2 regions of the Priestia sp. D3YE.R1 genome follow, and region 2 is predicted to be linked to the other one. Evidence: a T-box and tRNA genes for the amino acid it is inferred to sense, from the RefSeq annotation. Region 2 holds a T-box; the other holds one or more tRNA genes.
What was found. A T-box is a leader RNA that pairs with one kind of tRNA and senses whether it is charged. The one in region 2 lies ahead of leuS (leucine--tRNA ligase), so its partner is inferred to be a tRNA-Leu.
Positions count from the first base shown of each region.

Region 1: it has a tRNA-Leu gene. The T-box ahead of leuS (leucine--tRNA ligase) is inferred to sense a tRNA for this amino acid. The anticodon was not compared.

Region 1 covers NZ_JBLTHW010000003.1:394,282-409,740, reverse strand. The annotation lists gene ACOZIR_RS20420 (DUF3231 family protein) at 1-538, shown strand, start outside; gene ACOZIR_RS20415 (hypothetical protein) at 602-895, shown strand; gene ACOZIR_RS20410 (FUSC family protein) at 921-3,098, opposite strand; gene ACOZIR_RS20405 (hypothetical protein) at 3,287-4,102, opposite strand; gene ACOZIR_RS20400 (VanW family protein) at 4,282-5,220, shown strand; gene ACOZIR_RS20395 (YjcZ family sporulation protein) at 5,294-5,416, opposite strand; gene ACOZIR_RS20390 (GNAT family N-acetyltransferase) at 5,605-6,117, opposite strand; gene ACOZIR_RS20385 (hypothetical protein) at 6,197-6,424, opposite strand; gene ACOZIR_RS20380 (Na+/H+ antiporter NhaC family protein) at 7,121-8,521, opposite strand; tRNA gene ACOZIR_RS20375 (tRNA-Gly) at 8,737-8,808, opposite strand; tRNA gene ACOZIR_RS20370 (tRNA-Leu) at 8,828-8,909, opposite strand; tRNA gene ACOZIR_RS20365 (tRNA-Trp) at 8,936-9,009, opposite strand; gene ACOZIR_RS20360 (phospholipase D-like domain-containing protein) at 9,242-10,636, opposite strand; gene ACOZIR_RS20355 (hypothetical protein) at 10,766-10,900, opposite strand; gene ACOZIR_RS20350 (hypothetical protein) at 11,157-11,426, opposite strand; gene ACOZIR_RS20345 (GerAB/ArcD/ProY family transporter) at 11,939-13,048, shown strand; gene ACOZIR_RS20340 (hypothetical protein) at 13,041-13,388, shown strand; gene ACOZIR_RS20335 (FAD-dependent oxidoreductase) at 13,415-14,749, opposite strand; gene ACOZIR_RS20330 (YrvL family regulatory protein) at 14,991-15,428, opposite strand.
Region 2 covers NZ_JBLTHW010000001.1:44,434-59,892, forward strand. The annotation lists gene ACOZIR_RS00270 (tetraprenyl-beta-curcumene synthase family protein) at 1-799, shown strand, start outside; gene ACOZIR_RS00275 (class I SAM-dependent methyltransferase) at 812-1,381, opposite strand; gene ACOZIR_RS00280 (TIGR01212 family radical SAM protein) at 1,378-2,340, opposite strand; gene ACOZIR_RS00285 (YtzC family protein) at 2,509-2,772, shown strand; gene ACOZIR_RS00290 (hypothetical protein) at 2,785-2,940, shown strand; gene ACOZIR_RS00295 (MDR family MFS transporter) at 3,099-4,286, shown strand; gene ACOZIR_RS00300 (GntP family permease) at 4,443-5,765, shown strand; T-box leader at 6,180-6,398, shown strand; gene leuS (leucine--tRNA ligase) at 6,463-8,877, shown strand; gene ACOZIR_RS00310 (rhodanese-like domain-containing protein) at 9,295-9,606, shown strand; gene ACOZIR_RS00315 (sporulation protein Cse60) at 10,015-10,194, shown strand; gene ACOZIR_RS00320 (NAD(P)/FAD-dependent oxidoreductase) at 10,199-11,470, opposite strand; gene ACOZIR_RS00325 (polysaccharide biosynthesis protein) at 11,682-13,325, shown strand; gene ACOZIR_RS00330 (pseudouridine synthase) at 13,377-14,093, shown strand; gene ACOZIR_RS00335 (DeoR family transcriptional regulator) at 14,315-14,536, opposite strand; gene pepV (dipeptidase PepV) at 14,945-15,459, shown strand, end outside.

The DNA.
Region 1 (15,459 bases), on a different contig from region 2:
GACACTACTTGATTACATAAAGAACTCTTCTACAGATGATACGCCTCCTCGCCCACATATCGGTGAGACTATGGGGTGTTGGCTGTATTTCACTGCTTTAGCGGAAGAAATACCTGCTTTAGAAACTTGCCTTAATACAACAACTAACAGTGAACTGCTTAAGCTTGTTCAAGACTCAAAAAACCTGGCTGAATCTCAGATTGATACACTCAAAAAATTAATGATTAAAGAAGGAATTCCCCTTCCTGAAATACCGGCTACCAAACCGAAATCTGATCCTAACAGTATTCCATTAGGAGCAAAAGCCACGGATTCTGAAATCGCTAACTTAATATCTGTAAAAATTGCCTCTAATATCGTCATGTGCAGCACGAATATGGGACAATCTATTAGAACCGATATTGGATTAATGTGGTTGAAATTCCACACTGAAAAAGTCATATTAGGATCAAAAGTGAAAATTCTAATGCAGCAAAAAGGATGGCTCAAAATTCCTCCTTATTATTATCCACCTGGAGCCCCTCATAACTCTAATTGAAGTGTTCTTAGGTAAGCAGCATAAATAATCTTACATCCAACACATTTAACGAGGTGCTTGAACATGGATTTCCCTACAATTCATACAAATTTTTGGGACGCAGTCATTGGTGTTCCTGTCGTATTAATCGTGACGCAGCTGATCAAATGGCTTTTTCATCCTAAAAAGCAGTATGTTCCGACTATTGCTTTAGCTGTCGGCGTGCTGTTTTCAGTATTTATCAGTCACCCTCATCATATTATTGCCGGATTGTTTATGGGATATTTTTATGGATACGCCGCAATTGGCAGCTATGCCGGTCTTAAAACAACGTGGAGAACAATTAGAAAAGATACGTCCCCTTATTCATCAGATTAAAAACCAGCGACATATTCGCTGGTTTTTAGTTTTCATTACTTATTTCTTCTGCTCCTAGCTCTTTGGCTAAGTGAACAACCGATTGATTGATTTTCCATACGTAATAAATGTTATGCAGCAGCTGCAGATGCTGTAAGTTTCTTGATTGAACGGACGTATCAAAATAATCTAAAGATTGTTCAATTTTTTGTCTGACATCTTCAAGCGTATATACATACGTTCCTCTTTCTCCTCGCAGCGCTTTTTCAAGCTGAGAAAAATTGCTTGCCACTTTCTCTTCCACTTCCTTGACTACACCATGAAATTCTGCTTCCTTATAAAAAGCTTCGTTTCTAGTAGAAGATGCCACCAAATGCTTGGCGTAATAATTAATAGCGGTAAAGACGGTCAAAAATTGCTGAAGGCGTGAACGGCCAACGAAACCTTTGATAATAGGATCTGAGTCAACATGAAGCTGTTTTAGCTTTTTTTCTAATTCCATTCCTTTATCAGCTAAATTGGCAAACGCATACTGATTCGTAAAACGATGCAAATAAGTGTGAACAAATTCTTTTAAAGCCGCTACGTATTCTACTGACGTGTCGGTTATTTTATCTCTTGTTCTTTTAGGAAACACAAGAGCAGATACGGCTAAGCCAATTCCAACTCCTACGACTGTGTCTAATACGCGAGCCAGCAATAAACTCTCTGAAATTCCCCCAAGAAGCATGTCATACATAAAGGCCAGCATCATTGTAATCCAAAAGCTCATAAACGAGTACGTAATGGGAAAGAAATAAAAAGCCATAAACACGCAGATAAAAAGCAGCGTTATTTCAAGTATTCCCGGTGAGACAAAGCTTGCGACAACAAAGCCCACAGCTGCTCCTAAAAGCGTGCCTACACTTCGCTGTACAGCTTTTACAAACGTACTTCCTATCGTTTCTGTACCAAGAAGCACTAAATAGCCTGCTAAGAGCGCCCAATATTGGTGCGATGGAGACAGAAAAGAGCCAAATATTAAGGTCGCAACAGCAGTGATGACCGCTTGAATAGACTTTTTCGTAGACGGTTTTAATCCTGTTTCTTCTTCTTTACTCTCATCGTCTTCTTTTTCTTCCGCTTCTTTTTGAGGCTGTTTTTCTTGCTTCACAATTGCTTGCTGCAGCTCATAGGCTTCATCAATCACGTGATTTGATATCGTTTCGATACGGCGGATTAAGTAAAGCCAGTCTTTATACCTTTTGTCTTGAGGTTCGAGTTCACTTAATTTTTGGCGCAGCTCTTGCAGATGCTGAGCTGCATCTGCTAGTGAATGAGTAGAATTTCCATTTAACACCTCTGCTTCGCGAATCGATTCCACTAGCTTTAACAGCAGCTGCTGAATATCAAAATGATTAAATGCCTTTAATTCACTGAGTTTTCGAATTGCCGGGGAATATGTCTGAAGCAGCATAACTATATCAAATACATAAAGGCGCATTTGTTCAGCTGTGACGCCAGGCCATATGTCGTGAGGATCTGTATTGCCAAGCTCTTCTGATGCCACACGGGCATACTCCGCTAGTTTTTTAATATTGCGGTTGTATTGTTTAATTTGAGCAGGTTCAATTTGTTTCTTTTGAATTAACTCAATAATTAAATCAAGCACCAAATTCACTTGAATATGAAACGATTTCATTGAAGATCTCAGCACGTTGGCAGGTCGGTCTTTAAAGATGACAAAATTATAGATAAATGCACAGCAGGCTCCTACTATAACGCCAGCTAACAGCCACGGCAGCTGAGAAAATGTAACGTGTAAAATAGAAGCAAAATAAAACGACATAAATGCTACCATCGACAGAGAGAAATAGCGAATACCAAATTTCTGTAAATAAAAAGACAAAAACACTAGCAGAACGAGAAAAACATTTTCTGCTTGTCCATATTGTGATAGAAACGAGCCAATGCCGAGAGAAACGGCGCTAGAAAGTGCTACTAAGCCTGTGGTCACTTTTTTTGCTTTTGTTGTTTCATCATTCACAACCAATATACCCATCAGGCCGATTACGCCCGATAAAATAGCAGCGGTAATTTGTGAGCTTCCCGCTGCTTTTAATACGATCAGCATAATAACGACCGCTGTAATTACGCTGATCGTAGCTTTAGAAGCCGTTTTGAGCCTTTTTCGTCCAGGATCTGCAGCGACTAAGCGGCTAAACCAATATGAGAAAATAAACACCCTCTCCTTTCGTGCTGTAGAGTTCTTTGCAGAAAGAGTAATATTATTACTTATACCCTTTTTTATTCTTTTCTATCGTATGTAAGCACGTTTTTCCACTATAACATTGCGAACGGCTAGAGAGCTAAACAAATGCTTAAAAACACATCTGTTTTCTGTCAGATGTGTTTTTAAGAAATAATCGGTCATTACAATGTAAGAGAAGAAATTTCCCATCCGTTTGTTAATGGATTTCTTTTTAAAGTAAAAACCATCGTTGTCTTTTGTGCCCCTTTATCTTCGTAATAAATAAGACAATCTACGGCGATTTTCTCTTTTGTTTTATACTTTTTTGCATGAAATAAGTCCGTTTTATAATAAATAGTGGAGATACTATGCAGTTTTGCCCATAGCTTATGCTCTTGCTTTACGCGCAAAACCGGCTGCATTAAGGCATCGTCATCTTGCTTTAATCCGGTTAAAAACATATTGACGACTTCTGCCGGCTCAGCTTTTAATGCATATTCATCAAGCTTTCCTCCTGCTTTTAATACCATTAACTGATGACCTGGATCCACATTTTGAGACTTGTGAGTCGTACTCCCCGCAAAATGAATGCAAAAATGACCGGGGAACCCATTGTCGAGCGCGCCGGCTCCGTGAGGCATTCCATTCATGGAAGCTGCAAGCATTTGGCCTTTAAACGGAATAAGAACAGCTCTTCGGTTCCAGCTCCATTTTCCATTATATAAGTGCTTCATTACTTTCGTATCTTGACGTGTAAGCGGCTGAACATCTGCGTGGTGCGAGCCTGCTCTTCGCTGCACATAAAAGTAAAAACCGGTTTCTACATCGATCACTTTAAATTTTTTCCCCTTCGGCAGTAAGCTTTCTACACGTTTCCACTTTAATACTTTTCCTGTGTCACTTACTGGAAAGTACGTAAGGTTTTCTTCTGCTTTCATCTTTTGGGGATGCACAAAAAAACTAATAAGCATAAAGACTAAAATCATTAATTTTGTCATTGTCTACCCTCGTTACCTTGTAGTTTCTCTATGTAATATGCGAAAGTACACATACAATTATAAATAGAAATTTTTACACGCTCGGCTCATGGAAAATAATACAAAAAAAGAGCTTGTGAATCCTATACATTAAACGGTTCATTTTATTCATACTAACAGGTGAAAGCGAGGTATATGATATGAATTTCACTTGGATGGTTGGACTTTTAATGCTCATTCAACCTCTTTCTACACAAGACCACCTATCTATTACTCATGACGGTAAACCAATTGAACGGATTGAACGGGACAAAGTGGCAGTACCTCTTCTTCCTGTACCTATGGTTGATCATGATCGATACAATCTTCTTCTAAAAGAATTGGATAAAAAAACATATAGAGAGCCCCTAAATGCCCGCATTGATAAAAGCGGACAAATTGTTCCTGAGCAAGCGGGTGTCAAACTATATCATAAAGATTTTGCGGAGAAATTTTATACTTATTTTTTTAACGGCGGTACGTCAACACTAGAAATCCCGACGCTTCCTGTTCCGCCTCGCGTGGATAAGGAGCTGCTTGCAACAATTCGCATTAAGCAAATCGGTCATTATCATACGGTATTTAATCCTCATAATAAAAATCGTTCTCACAATATTTCTCTCGCGGCTGAATCACTAGACAGCAGCGTCATATTTCCTGGGGAAGTTTTCTCTTTTAATCAAACCGTTGGAAAAAGAACGGCATCAAAAGGGTATATGCGTGCGCCAATCATTGTAAAAGGAGAGTATTCTGAAGGAGTTGGAGGAGGAATTTGCCAAGTTTCTTCTACCTTATTTAACGCCGTCGATAACGCTGGTGTCACAATTACGCAGCGCTACTCACACAGCCGCAGTGTTTCCTACGTACCTCCTGGGCGAGACGCTACCGTCAGCTGGTATGGACCTGACTTTCATTTTAAAAATACGTACAGTGATCCTTTGTTGATTCGAGCGCAGGTACACGGGGGAGTCGTAAGCGTGGCCGTTTACTCTACTGATGCGATTGAATATAAGCCTCGCCGCGTGCCTTGGGCTTCTATTGATCAATTGCCGAAAGAGAAAAAAATTGAATCGCATGTTGATACTGAGCCTGCTGATTAATCATCTCTTCCAGCTTTTTATAACGAACACAAAAAAGCCTAAAGGGTATCCTTTAGGCTATTCAGTGATATAATTAGCAGCCGTAGTAGCCACCGTAACCACCGCTATAACAACTACATCCGATAATTACTAATAGAATAAATAATACAACTAATAAAGCGAAACCAGAACCAAATCCACATCCAGCATTAGACATATAAGCACTCCCTTTCAACGTGATTTTCTGTTGCTAAAACAAAGAAGGTTCAAACATGGGGTGTTTCTCATGGATAGCTTATTGTATGTCTGCCTAGACGTTTTGGTTTGCTTTTTTGCTCATTTTTTAAAAATTGGGCTTGTTTTCGTCTTTACAACTCGGAAAATGCAATTTCGTAAAAGTAAAGCTCATTTCCACTCTTCCTTTAAAACCGCGTAATAATATTCATCCCACCATCCTTTTTCAGTTGGAATACATTTTTTAAAATACCCTTCTCTTCTCATCCCGATCTTTTCCATAACACGATAAGAAGACGTATTCTCAGGTTGACAAGTAGCAATAATCCGATGGAGGTTCATTGTATTAAAGGCGTAGTCCACGATTGCTTTTGCCGCTTCTGACGCATATCCTTTCTGATGATAGAGAGAATTAAATACCCAGCCAATTTCATAAGTATGGTCCCCAAAATAGTTGAAAAAGACGATATGACCAATTAGGATTTTTTCGTTTTTTAATACAACTGGAAAATTTTTAATATTTTCTTCCATATTTTCATTTACAAATTTCTTCGCATCATCCTTACTAAAAACACCTTCTGGTATGTACTTCATGACATGAACATCAGATGTATATGCGTAGACATCTTGCCAATCTTCATAGTTAAATTTGCGTATTAGTAATCTGTTAGTCTCAATATTCATGTCGATCTCCCCTATCTCAAAGCTATCTTTCTATACGTTTGTTTCGATAGTAAAGAGATAAACACCTCTTTGCACCAAGTTACTGTTGTTTTTGTTGCCGCTTCTTTAAAAGAAGATAAAGGGACTCTGCGAAAAAGAAAAATAAAAGAGAAAAAAGGACAAATAATTCGGCCACTTCCATTACACGAAACGGGCTTAATGCATTGTATAGTGCCTGCAGTACGTTCGTTCCTTGAAAAAGATCAATTCCTACAGAAAGAGCGATCACAGATCCAAATAGCAGCAGGCTAACTCCAATAATTTTCATTCCTTTCACTCCTCACCTAATCGTTACTTACCTCATAGGTTCGTCATTTTCATTTACCGTCATGCAAAAGATGATTTGTTAAAAATTACATAATTATACGGTTTTTGGTCAAATTAATAAAAAATACAGTAAGGGTGCTTTCATTTATGCCTTCGTTCTTTAAAAATCAAAAATCTACAAATAATCTTCGCTCTCAGGCAAATCAAACAAGCAGTGAACAAGCAGAGTCTTCTTTTAAGAATTTGCTTTCTGAGAACCTTACCTTTATTAATAGGTACAGCTACTTTATTTAAAATTAAATCGCCTTCACGTCTAGCGTATCCTTTAGGTATCATTGTGTTATTTTTGTCGATTACAATCGCTAGTAATTTTCAAGAACACCTTTATGAAGGGCTGCACGTAGCGAGATTTCTTTTACATATGCCGCTATTTTCTATCGTACCTATACTGCTTCTGATTATCGCCTTTTTGAAAAAATAGGAAGAAGCAGCACAGATAGTATATCTCTAATAAATAGAAAAAATAGCGTTAAAATTATCGAGGTGATGTTCGTGTATATATGGTTTTATGATCATTTTGTTAATACCATCTTATTTCCGCTTACTTGTATCATGCTAGTGTGCCTATCACTAGGGCTGTATGCATACGTTAAGCTAAAAAAAATGAAAAGTGAAGAATAGATAGCTACTCCCTCATTTAAAACAAGAAAGATACAACAAGATAGAAAGCAACTGTTATTCCCGCTGCAATTAAAGCTGGCTTTAATTTATATTTGGCATATTCAATAACAGATAAATCTAATATTTTGGCGATGGTATTCGTATCGTCGCTCAAAGGTGAAGAAAATGCTCCAAAGGAACCGCTTGCAAACACCGCACCGATAATTAATGGCAAAGAAAGATCTGCAGAACTTGCAAGCGATACGCCAAGCGGCATTAAAATTCCCCACGTTCCCCAAGCAGATCCGATAAAGTAAGAAATAGCAGCTCCAAAGATAAACATAAAAGGAGTGACAAACATTTGAGGAATCCACTTAGAATGTGCCGTCACAAAATTTGAAAAACCTAAGTCTTCTGTAACAGCGGATAATCCCCATACTACCGATAACAGCAGAATAACGGACATTAAGTCATTACCTCCTGTGATAAAACCATTAAGCAAATTCTGTAATGTAAAGCGCTGAAACAAGAAAAAAATGAGGGTAATTAACGTAGTGATAATTAAAGCTACTACCATCGCTTCTAACACGTCTGCTTTAATAAATGCTTCAAAAAAGCTGTGGCTCTTATGATGTCCACTCCACCATGTTAAAAGTAAGGTAAGTGAAATCACAACAAGTAAAGGTACTAACAAATTCCAAGGCTTAGAAGGCAAATCCTTCGACACGCAAGGATGACAATCATGCCAATCTTTTTCGTCTTCTTCCTCGAGCTTCATAGGAGCGGTAGATGTTGAATGATGAAAAAAGCTGAAATAAATCCCTACTAAAATAATCACAATCGAAAAGAAATTATAAGGAATGCTTTGAATGAATAAAGAATAAGCGTCTTGTTTTATGCCTTGATGATCAATTGCCATTTGAATGATTGATACCATATATCCTACAAATGCCGTTGCCACGGGAATTAAGACGATAACAGGGGTAGCAGTTGTTTCAATAACAAACCCTAGCTCTGCTGTCGTCATTTTCACTTTTTTCAGCAGCGCTCTCATGATGGGCGCAATCGTCACAAAACGAAATGTGGGAGCACTAAATGTTCCAATAGTTGAAACATAGGTTAAAATAAGTGCTTTTTTTCTTGTATCAATTCTTTCTGCAGCTGTTTCCACAAAACCTTTAACTCCTCCAGCAATCTTAATCATTCCGATAAGCCCTGAAAACGCGTATAAAAAGACGACGATTTCTATATTACTTTTATTTCTAAGAGCTTGTACAACGTAGTGAAGTAGCTTTTCAACACCTCCGACAATCGAATGATCAATCAAATAAGCACCTACTAATAAGCCTAAAAACAACCCTGGCAACACTTGTTTGGTGAAAATAGCTATTGGAATAACAATTAAAAACGGTATAATTGAAAACCAACTAGATTCCATAGGACTCTCCCCTATCTTAAAAACCATATTAGATGTCTTCACGTATCGTTCATTAGCTTTTAATGTAACCCCAATAATATGTGTATATTCATGAAAACAATGCGTATAAACAGCACTGCTTTAATAAACTATTTCTGATTAAAAACAGCATCGTAAAAATCTTTATTTCTACAACAAAAAAAGCAGTTTGCACATGCAAACTGCTTTTGAAAATAAGCGGAAGACGAGGTTCGAACTCGCGACCCCCACCTTGGCAAGGTGGTGTTCTACCACTGAACTACTTCCGCGCATATATGAAACTAAAGATGCGGGTGAAGGGACTTGAACCCCCACGTCATAAGACACTAGATCCTAAGTCTAGCGCGTCTGCCAATTCCGCCACACCCGCGTGTGAATTAAAAGATAACTCTAAAATGGCAGGGGCAGTAGGAATCGAACCCACACTGACGGTTTTGGAGACCGTAGTTCTACCTTTAAACTATGCCCCTAGAAATGATTTCTTCAAAAGAACCTCGTTTCGTTTATTGACGACGCTATATTATAATAAAACATATATGGAATTTCGTCAATAGGTCTTTTTATGAATCACGACTAGTACTAGCCATTTCAAAAAACTGTGAGGCATATCACAGCTTTTTACACTCCCCTCCTCCAGTTGCAGTAGCTTTTAATCTCTACCATTGATTTTCAGTAAAAGCCTTTTTTAGGCACAGTGCGGAACTATACAAAATGTCTCCAAAATCGCGTGAAGACTGAAAGGATATGTAGGAGTGCAGATTTCATAGGAGGCACGTTTTTTTGAGAATCCGTATTAAAATCCACAGGTTCTCCCTCATTTCCCACAAGCGTACTGTGAGAAATCTTAGTTTCAATAGCTCCTGTTAGCTCGGATGCAAATTCTTCACTATCTATCATAACCATGGATTCAGTATTTAAAAATACTGAACGTGAATCTAAGTTAAAAGAACCAACTGCACTTAAACGCTGATCATAAACAACAGATTTCCCGTGAATTGAATAAGGCTTTTGATATTCATAAAGCTTTGAACCAGCTTTTATAACGCAATTCTTCACTCCCAAGTATGCAGAAAAAGCCATAGCATTTGGAGTGGATGTAATCGAATTAGTTAAAATAATTCTTTGCACTTTAGATTTTACTGACTTATCTATATACTGTTCCATCTCTTTTGTTGGTACAATATAAGGACTTTGAACGACAATGGATTTTTCAGCTTGCTGGGAAAGCTTAATAAACGTTCTCCATATAAAAGGGCTTTTATTCATTCGTTGAATAGGATTTGTAATAAAAGAAACCTTTCTTGTAGGCATCGTTGATTCTCTCCATACAATATAAGGATGGACAAAAGGTTCATTTGCTTTTTTGGCCTCTTCGTATTGATCTATTAACAATTTCTTTCCTGAAAGGCCACGAAATTGTTTAGTTTTCTTGAGCTTCGGAAAAGCTTTTCGGGTATACGGGTGGTTCCATAATTTCTCTACATACTTCTCCATGGAGACAATAACACTATTACTTTCTTGCTTTGTGTTATAAATCAGCACATCGCGGTCATAGACAAAATTTTTATCTGGTTGACTGGCCAAGTATTTATCTCCAATATTTCGTCCTCCACTAATACCTAATTGACCATCGACTACTATTATTTTATCGTGAAGACGGTTATGCCATGTCCAAGGTTTAAACATAGCAAAGGGTTCATAGTACTTTAATTCAATATTATGATGGGAAGCTAGAGCATAAAGAACATTTTTTCTCTTGCCTTTTAATCCGTGAGAGATCCCGTCTAACAGCACTCGAATACGTATACCTCGATCTGCAGCTTCGAATAAAGCGCCCATAAGTAAATCTGAAGAACGCCCTTTACCAATGGAAAAATATGCAATATCGATTGTGTGCCTCGCTTCTTGAATCATCTGCATCCGAACAAGCCCTGAAAAATAACCGTTTTCCAAAAGCATAACGCGGTCTGTGGATTCTTTCTTTCCATAAAAATTCTCAGTATTCATTACTTTTAAGTCTTTTCCCTTGTGCGAAGGGACATAAAACAGTACCACTGCAGTTACAAATACATATATGAAGTACAATACGACAATCATTATTAGTATATTTATTAGCATATTTCCTGTCACAATCCCTTTCCATTCTTATCGTTCTGTTTTTATTAGGATTCTTACTTTTTTAACTTCTATACCTTTTAAAATAAGAATGGAATGATGGATTATTTGTTACACCACTGTTGATTTCCGTGCAAAATTCCGCTTTCCGCAGGCGGCCGTTGAGCCTCCTCTTCGCATACGCTCCTGCGGGGTCTCACCTCTTCCGCTTTTTCTGCAGGAGTCTTCGCCTTGCCCTCCAAACAACAGCTAGAAGCACCTACATACATGAAATCTACGTTCATCCTACCAATAAAAAATCCGAACGAAGATTCTATGAGAAATTATTTCTGCAGAATCATACTCCCTATCTGTAATTTTTTTAAATAATTCTGGCATGTAATGAATTACTGGAAAATGAGCGTAAATACTTCTTACGCAAAAAAAAGCAGAAGTTCATTATCTTCTGCTTTTGCAATTTATACCCTATTGTGAACCTGCTCTAAGTAAAACAGCGGCTCTTTTATTGATTAAGGTCGTTTTCCATATCTTTTATATCTTGCTGAAATTCGTTTAAACGCTGACGCTGGGTTTCAGAAGCATTTTCAAGCGCGTTCTCAATTTGCTGAGAGGCTTCATTTACTTCACCTATCGCTTGCTTCGCTTCATGTCCATACGATGCATCATTTTTAGCTTCATTTGCCTGTTCATATGCATCTACTGCTTCTTTATGCCCCTGCTGTGCTGCTTGAAACGATTGTTGTTTATCTTTATTATATGGGAATTTTTTCATCATAGTGCTCCTTTCCATTTGTTCACTCTTTAGTGTGGCATTTTTCTACTTATTCATACGACGCTTCAATAAGTTAAAGCTAAGTGACTACTCCTCATAACAAATCACTCAATCATTTAAGGGCTCTATAAAATATCTTCTATCTCCTGAAATACTTTCTATATTTTACAGAAATGTATAATCACTTTCTTTAGCGGACATCATACGAATAGCTTATCTGAACGAAAAATGTATTGGGGTTGACTGCATGCACTTGTTTCTTTCCTTTTTGATCATTTGTGCAGGGATTATACGGATGGAAATGAAAAGATTACCTCAACACTCTCATAAAAAGGAACGGAACATTTTTATGGTGTTCATGACAATCAGTATCATAATCGCTCTTGCAAAAATCTTTCGGCTGCCTCTACCGAACCCTTCTGATTGGGTAGAAGTAATGTTTCAACCTTTAAGTCACTTATTATTCCGTTGGATCACTTAATTCGTGTATATGGCAAAAGGATGTGCTCATTTTGCTTAATGAAATCAATATTTCAGCTGCACAGTTTCGCAAATTAGTAACTTTATATAGCATCGGAAGCACAATTATTGTTGTACCTGCCGCTATTACAGCTGATGCTCATCAAGATGCCTGGATTGCAGCACTCTTCGGCGTAGCATCAGGAATTGGCTTAGTTTTGCTTTTTACCTCACTAGGAAAAATGTTTCCCACGCTTACGCTGATGGAAATGAACGAAAAAATTTTAGGCAAACTATTTGGAAAGATTGTTTCTGCTGTTTTTGTGTTATCTAATTTATTTATCAGCAGTCAAGTTCTTTACTATGTAGGAAATTTTCTTACCACTCAAATCCTTCCCTACACGCCGCTCACAGCCATCCACATTGCATTTATGGGTGTCGTCATCGTAGGAGTGCGTCTAGGAATAGAAGTGATTGCACGAAGTGCCGAGATTTTATTCCCTTGGTTTGTCGGATTGTTTGGACTTCTTATTTTGTCTATGATTCCGCAAATTAAAATAGAGTATATTCAGCCTGTGTTGGAAATACATCCAAAAGCTTTTATTCGTGCTGTTTTAACGTTTTTAAGCATGAGTTCTTTGACTTATACTATCCTGCTTATGATTTTCCCTTCACACACACCAGACACGAAAAAGGCAACTCAATCTTTTTATGCAGGTAATATAGCCGGTGGACTAGTGATGGTGACGTTAATCTTACTCGGGATTTTAGTACTTGGTCCTTATTACTCCCAAATCACCATGTTTCCAAGCTATGAATTAGGAAGAAGAATTGATGTAGGAAACTTTCTTCAAGGAATTGAAGTAGTCATTGCTATTTTGTGGTTCATTACTCTCTTTTTTAAGCTTTGCATTTACTTTTACGCTACTCTTTTGGGGTTTGCCAATGTATTTCATATAAAGGACTACAAGCTATTTTCTTTTCCAGTCGCACTCATCATGATTACACTTTCCCTTATTGTGTATCCAAGCGTTTCTTATCAAAAGGATTGGGATACAAAAACGTGGATTCCCTACAGCTTACTTGTAGGCATCCTATATCCACTTTTCCTTTTAATTGCAGGGTTTATTCAAAACAAAAAGCGGCGTTCTAGCAATGGATAAAAAGCCAAAAACCTTTCATAAAAAATGCTCCTTCAGTATAAGTAATTATTTTTCAGGAAAATATAACACTAATTATTTTCATGCTTCCATCGCTGGACTGTGTCAAATTTTCAACATTGCTGAAACCCGCTTTTTAACGTTACCGATGGGATTAATCGTTGCGACTTTTTCCATTATTGTGTACCCAAGCATTACTTATCAAAAAACATGGTTAGCCGAAACGTGGATTCCTTATAGTTTTTTGATAGGAGCTTTATATCCTTTTATTCTTCTTATCATAGGATGGATCCGCTTTAAACCTGCTAAAATAAAAATCAAAAAGATAATAAAATCCACATAAAAAAAAGCAGGTAGTCACCTGCTTTTTTATGCTTTAAGCGCTTGAAGCCCTGCTTGGTTTAAGAAATGCCAAGGCTTATTAAAGTGGGGTTGAAAGAAAAAGTCCATAAAGCCAAGCTCATCGATGGTCATTTCTTGCTGTACGCATACAGACAATGTATTGATTGCTTGAGTGGCATCAATTTTAGAAATAACCTGCGCTCCTACAATTCGTCTTGTTTCTTCTTCGTATACTACTTTTAACGTGATATTTTCGTACGTTGGCATGAATTCTGGTCGGTTATTTTCAGAGATTGTGATACTTTTCACATTCATATCAAAAAGAGAAGCCGCTGTTTCAGTTATGCCGGTAGACGCAACATTGTAATCATAAATATGCAACCCTGATGTCCCTTGTGTTCCCATATACTTAATCGTCGGCTTAACAAGGTTTTGAGCTACTAATGTTCCCATTCTAACCGCATTTGTAGCAAGCGGAATATAGGTATGTTTCTTAATCGGATTGTAGTAAATCGCACAGCTATCTCCGGCAGCAAATATATCTTTTTTGCTTGTTTGCATATATTCATCAACCACAATTGCGCCGTTTGGAAGCATGTCGACCTGTCCTTTTACTAAGTCTGTGTTTGGACGGAAGCCAACACACAAAATCACAAGATCCGCTTCGTATTCACCTTCAGTTGTCACTACTTTTTCAACACGTCCATCGCTGCCTGCAAATTTAGTAACCGCTTGGTTTAATGCTAATGTAACTCCGCGATTTTCAAACTCAGTTTCCATTAGGTTCGTAAATTCTGGATCAAGATATTTATTTAAAATGCGATCCGCACTATCAATAAACGTGACTTCTTTTCCATACACTTCGAAGGCTTCTACTAATTCTGCACCGATATAACCAGCACCAATTACGGCGATTTTTTTTGCTTGTTTTGCTTTTTCAATAATGTGATTGGCATGCTGATAATTTTTACAAAGCACAACATTATTTAGATCGATGCCTTCAAGGTTTGGAATAATCGGCCATGATCCAGTTGTCATTACTAATTTATCAAATGTATCTTCAAATTCTTCGTTTGTTTCTAAGTTTCGCACTGCTATTTTTTTGTCTTCTGTATCAATATTCGTCACTTCATGTTTCATTTTCATATTTACACCCATCTCCTGCAATTCAGACGGTGAAGAGTAAAATAAGCCATTTGCATCTTTTACGATCCCGCCTACATAGAGCGCAATTCCACAAGACAAAAATGAAACATTATCATTTCGCTCATAAACTGTAATTTTAGCTTCTGGATAAAGTTCTGCCATATTTTTTACTGCTGCTGTTCCTGCATGTGTACACCCTACTACTGCAATTTTCATAGATGATATCCCCCTTAGGATTATAGAAAATATGATATTGTGAAGTTATTCACATATATTGTGAAATGTTTCACATATCTTTTACAATTCTTATTATACAAACATGTTTGTCCTTTTTCAAGAGATATGTGAAAAAAATCACATACTTTTTTAAAAAAATATGTTACAGAGTTCTTTAAATAGCGTTGAAGCTTGATATGATGCGCTTTTTTTGTTGATGCGTTGCTGATGAAAAACTTCATCAGCTTTTTTTTTCACGTAGAAACTCACTATCCAATGCACTCTCCATACAAAAGAATAAGACGGATAAAAGAGTCACCGCTAAAATAGATACAGTGATTCCGCTCACAAGCAAGTCTGCTATATAAACTGATAGAAAAGTAAAAAAGATATCCACAAAAGCTGCAGATGTTATAAATAGTACTCTGTTCATCCTAGCATTCTTCATTAAAAAAATAAGTGCCTTTGAAAAAAGCTCTGTGACAGAGCCAAACACAAAAATAAAAAATAGAAATAAACATATAGCCCAGTAAGAGTCATATTCCACTCCCATCACTTTAAGGAAGCCTATAAAACCAAAAAAGTAGCTTCCCATTAAGATAGCTAAAATGATTAGCACCATCGTTCCTGCTATAAAGAACGCAATTAAACGATCCATTCCCTTGCTTTTTCTTTTCATTGTTCCACGCCACCTTGCTTACTCATCTCTT
Region 2 (15,459 bases):
AGATAACTTATGTGACCGCAGCAATTCGCTCGATCCTAAAGATTTTGCAGCCTTACATGAATCGATGCCAGATGCGTTGACTCCTCATGCACCTCTTGGAGATTACTATCGTTTTCGAACGGATAAAGACGACGGAGGATACTTAGGGGAACTTGTCCAGACTTGTCAGCAGTCCTTGCGAAAAGCCTGTAATTACCATATCGTCTCTTCACATTTACTAGAACTAGCTACTTATTATTGTGATTTGCAAATACATAAGCATGTTGAAATCAAGGAAAGAGTTCCGCGATTAGAGAATTGGTTCGATGCTCACCGGCACAGTGTTCCTGAAATGGAGTGGTATGAATTTTCAGCGTGCTCTGGTTCAACGTTAGGCATTTTTTGTTTGGTCGCTTACAGTTTTCAAGAAGAGATGACCGAAGAAATGACGGAGAAAATAAAAGCGGGATATTTTCCTTATATTCAAGGTTTACATATTTTACTCGATTATTTAATTGACCAAGAAGAAGATAAAGCAGGAGGAGATTTGAACTTTTGTTTTTATTATCCTCACTATCAGCAAATGATGGATCGCTTTTTGCATTTTGTTGTAAAAGCGGACGAATATGCTAAAAAACTGCCGGATTATCACTTTCACTGCTTTATCTATAAGGGACTCTTGGGCGTTTATTTGTCCGATCAAAAAGTGCGGGCACAAAAACATGTTCATGTGAATGCACGTAGATTAATAAAAGCGGGGGGAGCACTCAGCTACTTTTTCTATATCAACGGACGCTTGTACCGAATGCTAAAAAGATAAGCCATATGCGGCTTATCTTTTTTCAATAGCAATGATGAACGGAGGATTGTTTTGCTGATTCATGAAGCTGTATTGTAGAACATGGACGTTTTTTTGATCAAGGTTTTGGACATACGTTAGTAAATCGTCTCTTTCTTGTTTCCCTTGTTCGTGTCCATGATAAATAACGAGCACAATCACTCCTTCAGGTGCTAGCAAATCAAGTAACTGCTCAATTGCAGAGATTGTTGTTTCAGAAGTGGTGACGATGTCTTTATCTCCACCTGGTAAATAACCTAAATTAAAGACAGCGCCCGTAACTCGTCCATTAATAGAAGTAGGAAGCAGGTTTATATTGCTGTGACTTTCTTGGATAAGCGTGACTCGGTTTTCTACATTATGTTCTGTCAATCGCTGCTGAGTTGCTTGAATGGCTTGGGGCTGAATATCAAATCCATATACATGACCTGCATCTCCGACTAAATTAGCTAAAAACAATGTATCATGTCCATTTCCTGCCGTGGCATCAATCGCGACATCTCCTTCGGCCACAGCATTAGTGAGCAACGTGCGGGCAAAAGGCAGGATACGTTCTATTTTCATCTTTCCATCAACTCTTTTTCATAATATTTTCCTTGATAGCTTTGGCGACGTTCGAGCTCTTGATCAATGGCATTTAACACGCTCCACTTATTCACGCTCCACATCGGTCCGATCATGAGGTCTATCGGTCCATCACCAGTAATACGATGAACAATCATCTCAGAAGGGATCACTTCGAGCTGGTCGCATACAAGCTTTACGTATTCTTCAAATGAAAGAAATTCAACAAGGCCCTTTTCATACTGTTTGACCATAGGAGTTCCTTTTAGCAAATGAAGCAGGTGAATCTTAATTCCTTGAACGTCTAATTTCGCTACTTCTCGTACCGTTTTCATCATCATATCAGGTGTTTCTAAAGGCAGGCCATTAATGATGTGAGAACAAACGCGGATACCGTGTTTTCGAAGTTTTGCTACACCATCTACATAGCATTGATGATCATGTGCCCGGTTGATAAGCAGTGAAGTTCGTTCGTGAACAGTCTGCAGTCCAAGCTCTACCCATAGATAAGTTCGTTCATTTAATTCAGCCAAGTATTCCACCACATCGTCGGGGAGACAGTCAGGTCGTGTGGCGATAGAAAGTCCAACAACTCCAGGAAGCTTTAAGACCGCTTCATATTTTTCACGAAGCTCCTCAACAGGAGCATGAGTGTTAGTGAATGCTTGAAAGTAAGCAACGTATTTTCCGTCTTTCCATTTATGATGCATTTTTTCACGGATTTCGTTAAATTGTGTCACAAGATCATCCGCTCTGTTTCCAGCAAAATCTCCTGAACCGGCAGCGCTGCAAAACGTACAGCCGCCGTGAGCTACCGTGCCGTCTCTGTTTGGACAATCAAATCCTCCATCTAAGGCTACTTTAAATACCTTATGGCCAAAGTGGTTACGTAAGTGGTAATTCCAGGTATGATAACGTTTGTTTTCAGATTTATACGGAAATGGGTTTGTCTGATTCAAATCAGCAACCTCCTTTTTACATGCAATATACATCAACAAATTGTATCAAAAACGTGAAAAAGTGCCAAACAAATTTAGGATGCTTATATTTAACAGGTTCTTCTTGTCGTAAAGGAGAGTAAAGTTGCGCAAAATAAGACAGAAATGAACGAATAGGAGGAATAGAGAATGACAACTCGTCAAGCAGTGGATCAACTTATGCAGCAGTGTGAAGATGCTATTCGCTTTGGACAAGGTCAGTTGCAGGAAGGCATGAAGCAAGAACATTACAATGACACTGAATATACAAAAGCACAGGAAAAATTAGAAAATGCTTATAAAGAAATTGAAGAGTTTTCTCACAGTGCAAATGCACAGCAAAGAGAACAGCTATATCGCATGCGTCTGCAAGTTCAGCAGCTGCAAAATAAATTAATCACAACTCAGCATTAAGGAGAGGATTTTATGGCAACTCGTTCAAATCAAAATAACCCGGAACAAAAAACAAAAAACGGGATCAACAGCAATGACATTGAGCTAGGAAAAGATTTTGATCCGGTAAAAGAATTAAAAGCACGAAACAGCAAGCGTGCACAGCCGGTTCGTTCGAAGCAAAAATAAGCGGTGAAAAGGTGATTTTGCATGATATTGTCATGTGAAATCACCTTTTTAAATAGTCAGCGAATTTCAAATAAATTGTCTATATGTAAAAGCATTGCGAACCCTTTAAGAAAAGACTAGAATGTACGTTGGCATTCGAATAGATAGGGGGGAGATCAATGCCCAAATCACTTTGGTTTTTGATTATTGGTATGCTTGTAAACGTAACGGGAGCTTCATTTTTATGGCCTCTCAATACAATTTATATAAATGAACATTTAGGAAAGTCGTTATCCGTTGCAGGAGTGGTTCTTATGCTGAATTCTGCTGCAAGCGTAGTGGGTAATTTGTTAGGGGGAACACTTTTTGACAAAATCGGAGGATATAAATCCATCTTATCAGGAATTATTATTACTCTTATTGCATTAGTGGGACTCGTGTTTTTCCATGGTTGGCCTACATACGTTGTTCTCTTGGTTGTTGTAGGGTTTGGATCTGGTATTGTCTTTCCATCTATGTATGCAATGGCAGGATCCGTTTGGCCACAAGGCGGAAGAAAAGCATTTAATGCGATGTACGTTGCTCAAAATGCAGGAGTGGCTATCGGCGCTGCGGTAGGAGGCATTGTAGCATCTTATTCATTTACGTATATTTTCTTAGCTAATACAATTTTATACGTTATTTTTCTGCTTATTGCTATTTTTTCATATCGTCATATTTCGGTTACCGTTGGGCAAACGAATGTCCTTAATGAAGCTGGGAGCATTGGGCATAAAACGAAGCTGACTGCTCTTCTTATTTTATGTACGGGGTATGTCTTATGCTGGGTAGCGTATGTTCAGTGGCAAACAACGATTGCTACGCATACGCGTGAGCTGAATATACCTCTTTCTAGCTACAGTTTACTTTGGACGATTAACGGGATTTTAATTGTAGTCGGCCAGCCTTTGATTGTACCCATCATTCAAAAAGTAGCAAAAACATTAAAAGTACAGGTCCTAATTGGAACGGTTATTTTTGTGGCTTCTTTCATCATCGTGGTGAATGCTACAACATTTCCGCAGTTCTTAACAGCAATGGTTGTATTAACAATTGGAGAAATGTTCGTTTGGCCAGCCATTCCAGCTGTTGCGAGTCAGTTGGCTCCATCTGGAAAAGAAGGATTTTATCAAGGTGTAGTTAACAGCATGGCTACTGCAGGTAAAATGATTGGTCCTCTCTTTGGAGGCGTTATTTTCGATGCGTTTAATATGTCTACGCTGTGCTATTTATTAATTGCGCTATTGCTATTCAGCATGTGTACAACATGGATATACGATTATAAATTAAAAGAAAAACGTCAGCGTTCATTAACCATCTCTAAATAAATAGAGATGGTTTTATTTTTGACTGCTTAATAAACGTAGGAATGTCTTCAGTATTCCTTTAATAATATAGTAGGGGTTGTGACAAGCAAAGAAAGGAGTATATACCTGTAAAATTGTAAGCGTTTTCTAATTATATGACTTCATGGGGGGCTAAACATGCTTAGTATGATTGGATTAATTGGAGGATTATTGCTGCTCATTGTATTAACGATGAGAGGCATGAATTTATTTATAGCAGGTCCGCTCAGTGCTTTAGTTGTTGCGTTAACAAGCGGAATGCCTTTATTTCCACAGCTGGTGAAAGAAGGAGAAGCAAATTTTGTTGGAAATTACATGTCTGGTTTCACAGGATTTATTGCCTCTTGGTATTTAATGTTTCTATTGGGCGCCGTCTTTGGAAAAGTAATGGAAGACAGCGGGGCCGCTGATAGTGTTTCTCGCTGGATTGTCAGTAAACTAGGAATGAAAAGAGCAGTGTTGGCGATTGTACTTGCCTGTGCGGTCTTAACATACGGAGGAGTCAGTCTGTTTGTAGTAGCATTCTCTGTTTATCCAATGGCTTTAAGCTTATTCAAACAGGCGGATTTGCCGAGGCGGTTTATCCCTGCTGCTTTAGCATTCGGTTCCGTTACGTTTACGATGACCTCGGCTGGATCTCCTGAAATCCAAAACTGGATTCCAATTGAATATTTGAAGACTAGTCCGTATGCAGGGTGGGAAGTTAGTTTAGTTGTAGCGGTAGTGATGGCTGTATTCGGCTACTGGTGGTTAAAGCGCTTGATTTCAAAAGCAGTTAAAAATGGAGAGCGTTTTATATCACGCGAAAAAGATCCAGCAGTAACGGAAAATCAGTCTCTTCCTAATCCGTTATTGAGTTTGCTTCCGCTTGTGGTCGTGCTCATTATTTCTTTTGCGCTTCATAAGCCACTTCAGCAATCTGCGTTGATTGTGGCACTTTTAAGCGGGATCATTGTCACTTATATTGTGAACCGAAAGCATTTTAAAGGGTTTTGGAACGCAGCCTCAGAAGGAACGCTGGGGGCGTTAATTGCGATTGGGAATACAGCTGCTGTCGTAGGTTTTGGAGGAGTTGCTAAAGCTGTTCCCGCGTTTGGAGTGGCTGTAGACGCTATGACGCATATTCCAGGAAGTCCGTTGATTGGGGGAGCTATTGCGGTAAGTGTTATCGCGGGGATGACAGGTTCGGCTTCAGGAGGTCAGGCGATTGCTTTGCCAATCTTAGCCCCTCACTATCTAGATGCTGGTGTAAATCCAGAAGCTCTCCATCGCGTAGTAGCTATTTCTTCTGGAGTATTAGATTCTTTGCCTCATAATGGTTATGTCGTCACCACAATTAATTCTATTTGCGGAGAAACTCATAAAGATGCGTATGGATCAGTTGCAGCGATGACGGTAATTGTTCCGCTTGTTGGTCTTGCACTTGCGATTATCCTGTTTTCTTTTGGATTTGGCATTTAATAATAGCTGCTAAAGAAAGTAGAGGCTGAGACAAAAGGATTTTAGCCGAAGGAAGATCCGAACGATAAATCGTTCGGATTTTTTCATTATTATGGTGAACGTAGATCTTACGCGTTTAGTTGCTTTAAGCTGCTGATTGGAGGGCAAGGTAAAGCCTTGCACGAAATCAACAGTTTTGTAGCAAAGAGTCCAGATATCCTATTTATTCACCTTTAGATAAGATTGACTTAGTTATGTCTCAATCTCTTTTTTTGTTTTACGCTGCATGTATGTTTTTGGGAGAAGTTGTTCATATATAAGAATGAAAGAGAGGATTTAGCAGCAAAGCAGTGCTGCAGTGCAGAAACTTTTACAAAATCCGTTGAACAACTTGCAGTTTGCGAACATATTATTTACAATACAAGGTAGTATGATATAAAAACTATGATAAGGAATAGTAGTGAACGAAGCGAGCTAAGAGAGCTGACGGGTGGTGCGAGTCAGCAAACGGGCGTTCATGAACTCACCTTGGAGTTGTAAATGTGAAGTAAAGTAACATTTGCCGTCTATCCGCGTTAAGGAAAATGAGTGAGTACATAATTGTGCTAATTTGGGTGGTACCGCGGGAAGTTTATTCAACCTCTCGTCCCTTTGTTTGAGGGATGAGGGGTTTTTTAGTTTAATTAAATACAGCTGGAGCGTACAAGGAGGATTATGTATGGCTTTTAATCATGAAAAGATCGAACAAAAATGGCAAAAAGTTTGGGAAGAAAATAAAACATTTAGAACAACAGAAGATGAAGGAAAGCGTAAGTTTTACGCATTAGATATGTTCCCTTATCCATCTGGAGCGGGTTTACACGTTGGGCATCCAGAAGGTTATACAGCAACGGACATTTTATCTCGTATGAAGCGTATGCAAGGATACAATGTACTTCATCCAATGGGATGGGATGCATTCGGACTACCTGCTGAGCAGTATGCATTAGATACAGGAAACGATCCGGCTGAGTTCACTGAACTTAACATTAATAATTTCCGCCGTCAAATCAAATCGTTAGGTTTCTCTTACGATTGGGAGCGAGAAATTAATACAACTGATCCAAACTACTACAAATGGACACAGTGGATTTTCTTACAGTTATATAAAAACGGCTTAGCTTATGTGGATGAAGTAGCTGTTAACTGGTGTCCTGCTCTAGGAACAGTACTTGCGAACGAAGAAGTTATTGACGGCAAAAGTGAGCGTGGGGGACATCCGGTTGAGCGTCGTCCAATGAAGCAGTGGATGCTTAAAATCACAGCTTATGCAGATCGTTTACTAGAAGATTTAGATGAGCTTGATTGGCCAGAAAGTATTAAAGAAATGCAGCGCAACTGGATTGGCCGCTCTGAAGGAGCTCACGTGCACTTCACAATCGATGGATACGAGGACACATTTACTGTGTTCACAACGCGTCCTGATACGCTATTTGGGGCAACGTATGCCGTTTTAGCACCTGAACATCCGTTTGTGGAAAAAATTACAACAGCCGAACAAAAAGAAGCGGTAGAAGCTTATTTAGATCAAATTAAAAGCAAAAGCGATTTAGAGCGTACAGACTTAGCTAAAGACAAAACGGGCGTATTCACAGGTGCTTATGCAATTAATCCTGTAAACGGCGAGAGAATGCCGATTTGGATTGCTGACTATGTTCTAATGAGCTATGGCACAGGTGCAATTATGGCTGTTCCTGCTCATGATGAGCGCGATTATGAGTTTGCTGTTAAATTTGAGCTGCCGATTAAAGAAGTGGTAGCGGGCGGAGACGTTTCAAAAGAAGCTTATACAGGCAACGGCGAGCACGTTAATTCAGACTTCTTAAATGGTTTAGATAAAGAAGAAGCAATTTCAAATATGATTCAGTGGCTTCAAGCAAATGAAAAAGGTGAAAAACAAGTAACATACCGTCTGCGTGACTGGTTATTCAGTCGTCAGCGCTACTGGGGTGAACCAATTCCTGTTATTCACTGGGAAGATGGCACAACGACTGCAGTTCCTGAAGATCAGCTTCCGCTTGTGTTACCAAAAACGACTGAAATCAAACCGTCAGGCACAGGTGAATCTCCGTTAGCAAACATTGATGACTGGGTGAACGTTGTAGATCCGGAAACAGGCAAAAAAGGGCGCCGCGAAACAAATACAATGCCTCAATGGGCAGGCAGCTGCTGGTATTACTTACGCTACATTGATCCAACAAACAGTGAAGCGTTAGCAGATGCAGATAAATTAAAAGAATGGTTGCCGGTTGATATTTATATCGGTGGAGCTGAACACGCTGTTCTTCACTTATTATATGCTCGTTTCTGGCATAAGTTTTTATATGATATCGGCGTAGTTCCAACAAAAGAGCCGTTCCAAAAACTGTTTAACCAAGGTATGATTCTTGGAGAAAACAATGAAAAAATGAGTAAGTCAAAAGGTAACGTTGTAAACCCAGACGAAATCGTAGAAAGCCACGGAGCAGATACGCTTCGCCTTTATGAAATGTTCATGGGGCCTTTAGATGCGTCAATCGCCTGGTCAACAAAAGGGCTTGATGGTGCACGCCGTTTCTTAGATCGTGTATGGCGCTTACTTGTTGACGATAACGGTGAATTAAGCAGCAAGGTTCAAGAAAGCAATGACACTACGCTTGAACGCGTGTATCACCAAACGGTGAAAAAAGTAACGGAAGATTACGAAGGCCTCCGTTTTAATACAGGTATCTCTCAGCTTATGGTATTCATCAATGATGCATACAAAGTTGACGTGCTGCCAAAGCAATACGTAGAAGGATTTGTGAAGCTATTAGCACCAATTTGTCCTCATACGACTGAGGAATTATGGAGCAAACTAGGTCACGAAGATACAATTTCGTATGAGGCTTGGCCTGCGTTTGACGAAGCAAAACTTGTAGATGATGAAGTGGAAATTGTCGTTCAAATTAACGGTAAAGTACGTGCGAAAGTAAACGTACCTGCTGAGGCGTCTCGTGAAGAGCTTCAAGATATTGCAATGGCTAATGAAGACGTTCAAGAGTTCATTGAAGGTAAGACAGTGCGCAAAGTAATTGCTGTGCCTGGTAAATTAGTAAACATCGTAGCTAATTAAGTATTGATGTAGAACAGACCCCCTGACTAAAGAGCAGTCAGGGGGTCTGTTCTAGACCTAAGGGCCTGATGTCCCCCTTTCGGGGTTGACATCAGGCCCTTAGTCAAAATCTTTGAAAGTAAGAACGAAGTAGTCTGGTTAGCCAATGATAGAGTCACTTGGTCGAGTGGTCTTCTTTGTTTCTTTTTTTAGATACACTCCAGAGTGAAAGAGCTAGAGTAGCTTGTGTTCTAGACTTAAGTAGATGTGCCTTGCTTTCGGGTTTGATCTTAAGAGCTTAGTCAAACCTTTAACTACAATTGGAAAAGCTTAGGCAGGGTGCTGTTTAAGCTTTTCTTATTTAGTGGCATAAAGGTATTTGAATTTGCTACAATAGCGATAGCAAGCTGAATGAAAGAATAGAGAGGAATGACGAAGATGGAAGAAGTAAAAGTAATTACGCCTGAAGAACTTCAAAAACGCGTTGAAAATGGAGAAGAACTTCATTTAGTTGATGTGCGCGAAGATGAAGAAGTAGCAGAAGGGATGATTCCAACTGCTAAACACATTCGTATGAATGATATTCCAGTTAACTTGGATTATTTTGATAAAGACAAAGAATATATTTTCATTTGCCGTTCGGGCCGCCGCAGTGAAAACGTATGTTACTACCTTCAAGAACAAGGACATAAAGTAACAAATATGGTTGGCGGCATGTTAGAGTGGGAAGGAAAAACGGTTAATAAATAAAAAAGAGGCTGGGATAAAAGTATCTCAGTTGAAGTGAAAAATGAACTATTAATCAACATGTTTGATTAGTGGTTCTTTTTTTTGTTTCGTGCCTTTTAGCAGTTGATTGGAGGGAAAGGCGACGTCTTGCATGAAAATCGACTGCCGTGTTACAAGCGGTTCAGCTCATGTATCCCATTTGTTCGTCTTTAGATTGGATTAAGTTCGTTATGTCTCAACCTCTTTTTTTGAATTAAACTTCTGCCATCCGACTAAAATGATAGTAGCAAAACAAATGATGACTAAATCTATAAAAGTCTTCATAAAAATAAAGGTAGGAAGAAGTTGAAAATCAGTACAAAAGCCATCATTGAGAGAAGCAGTCCATTCTGATTGAAACAAATTTGATAGGACAAGGTGGTAGAAGCTGTGATACAAGTGAAAATGTTTGATAAAGAGCATGAAAAAGATTTAGAGTTTGCGGTGAACCGATTTTTACGAAAATTAGAAGATGAAGACGTCGTGGATATTAAATATCAAGTCACAGTGGATGTTGATCGTGATGAGCAAGTGTACTGTTTTTCAGCCATGGTTATGTATAAAGCCTAGCATATTATGCTAGGCTTGTTGCAAATTCTCCTGCATTACTCCCCGCCAAACGGCCTGTTACAAGAGCAGAAGTAATATTGTATCCTCCAGTATATCCGTGGATATCAAGAATTTCCCCGCAGAAGTAAAGGCCTTGCATAAATTTCGAAGACATTTCTTTTGGGTGAATTTCTTTAACTGATACGCCGCCTCCTGTGACGAATGCTTTCTCTAAAGAAAGCGTGCCGTTTACAGCAAATTCAAATCGTTTGCACATTCTCGAGAACTCTCTCAGTTTTTCATGCTGAATCTGTCCCGCTAGTGCTTGGCTATCAATGTCTGCTTGCTCGAGTAAAAATAATAGATAGCGTTCAGATACAAAACCTTTTAAAACATTTTTAATCGCTTTTTTCGGCTCTTCTTTTGTCATTTTGGCTAATTTTTGAAAAATCTCTTCTTCATTTTGGCTAGGAAATAAATCAATAGACATTTGAACAGTGTTGCTTTTTTGTTTCTTTAACTCTTTAACGACATATTGGCTGCAGCGAAGAGCGGCGGGACCAGAAATGCCAAAGTGAGTGAAAATCATATCCATCTGATGAGTAATGACAGGCTTGCCTTTTTTATTAAGCACGCTTAATCCTACATTACGAAGCGATAGACCTTGAAGCGTTTTGGTTTTAATAAAGTGTTCGCTAGATGTAATAGGAACTTCTGTTGGGTAAAGTTCAGTAATTTTATGCCCCGCATCTTTTGCCCATTGATAACCGTCTCCTGTCGAACCTGTATGAGGCACTGATTTTCCACCTACTGCAATCACAACGCTTTTCGTTTGGATTGCTTCTCCGTTTTGAAGCACAACTTCTTTCACGGTGTTGTTTTCATAGGTTACGCGTTTAACGGCTGTATTTGTACGAATTGTCACACGAAGACGGTGAAGTTCGCTAATTAATGCATCAACAACAGATTGAGCTTTATTGCTAACCGGAAACATACGCCCGTGATCTTCTTCTTTTAATTTAATTCCAAGGCCTTCAAAATAGGAGATGATATCTTCGTTATTAAAAACAGAAAACGCACTGTATAAAAAGCGTCCGTTTCCTGGAATGTGTTTAATAAGTTCATCAATCGGAAGGCGGTTTGTTACATTACAGCGTCCGCCCCCAGAAATGGCAAGTTTTCGTCCGAGTTTATTGCCTTTATCAATTAATAATACGTTTGCACCTGACTCTCCAGCTGCAATCGATGCCATCAAACCAGAAGGTCCTCCTCCGATTACGACTACATCATATATCATACTTTCACCAACCTGTCTATTCTTAAAAAATTTTAGTTTGTTCACTGACAAATCTCTCAACATTGGATAAAATGGGCTATAGTCTTTGTTTTTTTAGTTTGTTGACGAGTGCGAGTGAGTATAAGACCTTTCTTAGTGTATACTGTCACTTGCTTCTTTTCAATTCTATCATTATTATCAGTATGTAACATTAAGTATCGGAGGCAAACGTATGTCTGATTCAAAATTGTTAAGAGGGACCTTTGTGCTAACGCTTGGCACGTATGTATCCCGAATCTTGGGAATGATTTATTTATTTCCATTTGCGATCCTTGTTGGAACCGTAGGGGGAGCACTGTTTGGTTACGGATATAACCAATATGCTATTTATTTAAGTATTGCTACAGCCGGTATGCCAATGGCCGTATCGAAATTTGTGTCAAAATATAATGCACTCGGTGATTATTATACGAGTAGAAGAATGTACCGGGCCGGCATGAAATTAATGCTTGTCACAGGAATACTTGCATTTTTACTTTTATATTCGTTAGCTCCTGTTATGTCTAGAATTACACTGGGAGGTTCTGATTTAAATAACTCCTTAGAAGATGTAGTAATGGTTATGCGAATGGTTAGTATTGCGTTAATTGTAGTACCGATGATGAGTTTAATGCGAGGATTTTTCCAGGGACACCAGTCTATGGGACCAACAGCCGTTTCACAAGTAGTTGAACAGCTTGTGCGGGTTGTCTTTTTATTAGCATCGACCTATATTGTCATCAAAGTTGTACATGGGAGTCTTGCATTAGCGGTTGGATTTGCTACAATGGGGGCTTTTGTAGGAGCTCTTGCTGGACTGGCCGTATTAATTTGGTACTGGAAAAAACGAAAGCCTCATCTCGATAAAATGGTGAACGAGCAGACGGTAACGCCTACGCGTATTTCTACCTTATCCATTTTTAAAGAGCTGCTTACGTATTCATTGCCATATGTATTTGTCAGCTTAGCTATTCCGCTGTATCAGTATGTGGATCAATTCACATTTAACCGTGCGATGGTAGCGGCTGGACAAAAAGAAATAGCGGAGTCCATGAACGGAATTGTTCAGTCTTATGTTCCAAAGCTTGTGATGATCCCTGTTTCATTAGCTACTGCGTTCGGTTTGACTCTTGTACCAACGATTACACGTTCATTTGTGAATAAAGATTATAATGTATTGCAAAAGCAAATTGATCAAACATATCAAACGATTATGTTTCTTGTGCTGCCAGCATCTGTAGGGTTAATGGCTTTAGCTGGCCCAGCCTATACGTTTTTCTTTGGAACAGATGCATCGGATGCGGGTGGAAATGTCTTGCTTTATTATGCACCGGTAGCTTTATTATTCTCATTTTTTACGGTTAATGGAGCTATTTTACAAGGAATCAACAAACAAAAATATGCTGTTTTAAGTTTATTATTTGGGTTGATTGTGAAAATTGTTTTGAACGTTCCATTTATTCTTATGTTCCACGAGATTGGTTCAGTTTTAGCGACAGCACTAGGCTATATCGTATCTCTTGTTTATATGTTTGCGCTTATTCAAAAACACGCAAAATATAACTACAGTGAGTTTATAAAACGCTCCGTGCTCATTCTCATTTTTGTTGCGATTATGGGAATCAGCGTAAAAATTGTCGCAGCAGTGATTGGTCTGTTTACAGAGCCAGGACGATTCTCCGCCACTGTTATTACGATTATAGGAGCAGCAGTAGGCGGCCTTATTTACTTTATCATTACCTATCGTTCAAGCCTGCTTGAAAAAGTAATGGGAGCGAGGGTAACAGGTGCAATTGAACGAAAGATACTGCGCCGAAATAAACAGCGCAGTGCATAAGAAGATGACTCGTTAGAGTCATCTTCTTTTCAAAAAAGAGGAGGATATTACATGCGTTTGGATAAATTGCTTTCTACTATTGGGTACGGAAGCCGAAAAGAAGTGAAAGGTCTTTTAAAGACAGGAGTTGTTAAGGTAGATGGTACAGCGGTTAAAGATGCCAAGGTACACGTTAATCCAGATGAACAAGAAATAACTGTACATGGCGAAGCCGTTTCTTACCGAGAATTTGTTTACTTTATGCTGCATAAGCCGCAAGGTGTCATATCAGCGACCGAAGATTCTCTTCATGAAACAGTGTTGGACTTACTTGAACTTGACGATGCTGTGTACGATCCATTTCCGGTAGGGCGTTTAGACAAAGATACAGAAGGGCTCTTGCTGCTGACGAATGACGGTCAGCTTGCACATCAGCTGCTATCTCCTAAAAAGCATGTTCCTAAAACGTATTTTGCAAAAATTAATGCACCGGTGACTGAAGAAGATGCTGAAGCATTTAGACAGGGTGTCACTCTTGATGATGGATACGTAACAAAATCAGCAGAATTAAAGATACTAACAAGCAATATGGAATCAGAAATTGAATTAACGATCGTTGAAGGGAAATTTCATCAAGTGAAGCGTATGTTTGAAGCAAGAGGAAAAAAAGTAACGTATTTAAAACGTTTATCTATGGGAGCTTTGCTATTAGACGAGTCGTTAGATTTAGGAGAGTACAGGGAGTTAACCGAAGAAGAACTAGCTTTATTACAAAAATCAAATGCCTAAGAAGAGGCGAAAGAAAAAGGAACCTAAGTCTAAAATGGTTCCTTTTTTGTCCACTTTATTAGACAAGTGAAACATTTCACGTTAAAGCACTTAAACGAGTACCAACTCTGCTTGACGTGCAAATGGAGCGGGGGACTATGCACTCGTCCAAGTCTTGACTTTCTACTGCGTAGAATTTTATCTCTATATATAAATCACTTACTACCCTTGAAATAAACTTACTAGGATGACATCTTGACCTTCTTTTGCGTAGTCGTCCATGTACCGCGACTTGGGCTGCGAACTAAATCATTATATGCTAACACATTCAAGTCACGCTGAATGGTTCTTGGTGTAATACCAAATTCGTCTACGAGCTCTTGCGTTGTAACTGTTCCATTTTTACAAATGAACATATAGACCGATTTGATACGAGTTAGCATTCGATTAGTTGAAGGTTTCAAAAAACCACTTCCTTATTCGTTTTTCGTAAGGCACAACTTCTTTATAACTCTGAGATGTCAAGCACTATTTCAGTCCTTATCCTTATTGTACACAAAATCGACAGAAAAATAAAAGAGAAAACGCAAATTAACACAATATTTACAAAAAATGATATAAATATGTAATCCTTTCGTAACATCTCCTTCCTCTATTTGCACATTTTTTATAGTATATGTAAACAATAAACAAATAGAATCCGTTTTTATCGATTGTGCCTACAAATTATTTCCCGGAATTTTGACTCTGTAAACCTTTGATATGAAAGGAAAGAGACAATTATTTCTTTCTATATAAAGGTATGATAAAGTTAAATTTACCAATAGTAATGATAGATACAATCTGGAAAAGCAGGCAAAGGAGACAAATAGATGACGGCAATTAATTGGAAAGAGGAAGTTCAAAAAAGAGAAGCTGAAATTCTAGCTGAGACGCAGCGTTTTCTACAAATTAAAAGTGTTTTGACAAGCACAGAAAAACAAGAAGAGCCATTTGGACCTGGAATTGCCCAAGCGCTTCACTTTCTTTTAAATAAAGGAAAAAATGACGGGTTTTCCGTCAAGAATGTGGATGGATATGCAGGCCATATTGAAGCGGGAGAAGGAAAAGACCTTCTTGGCATTCTTTGTCACGTAGACGTTGTTCCTGAAGGAGACGGATGGTCGGTTGATCCATACGGCGGCGAAATAAAAGATGGGAAAATTTTTGCTAGAGGAGCAATCGATGACAAAGGCCCGACGATGGCTGCTTATTATGCGATGAAAATTGTGAAAGATTTAGGGCTTCCTCTATCTAAGCGGGTTCGAATGATTATTGGAACGGATGAAGAAAGTGACTGGAGATGTGTGGACCACTACTTCAACCATGAAGAGATGCCAACGATGGG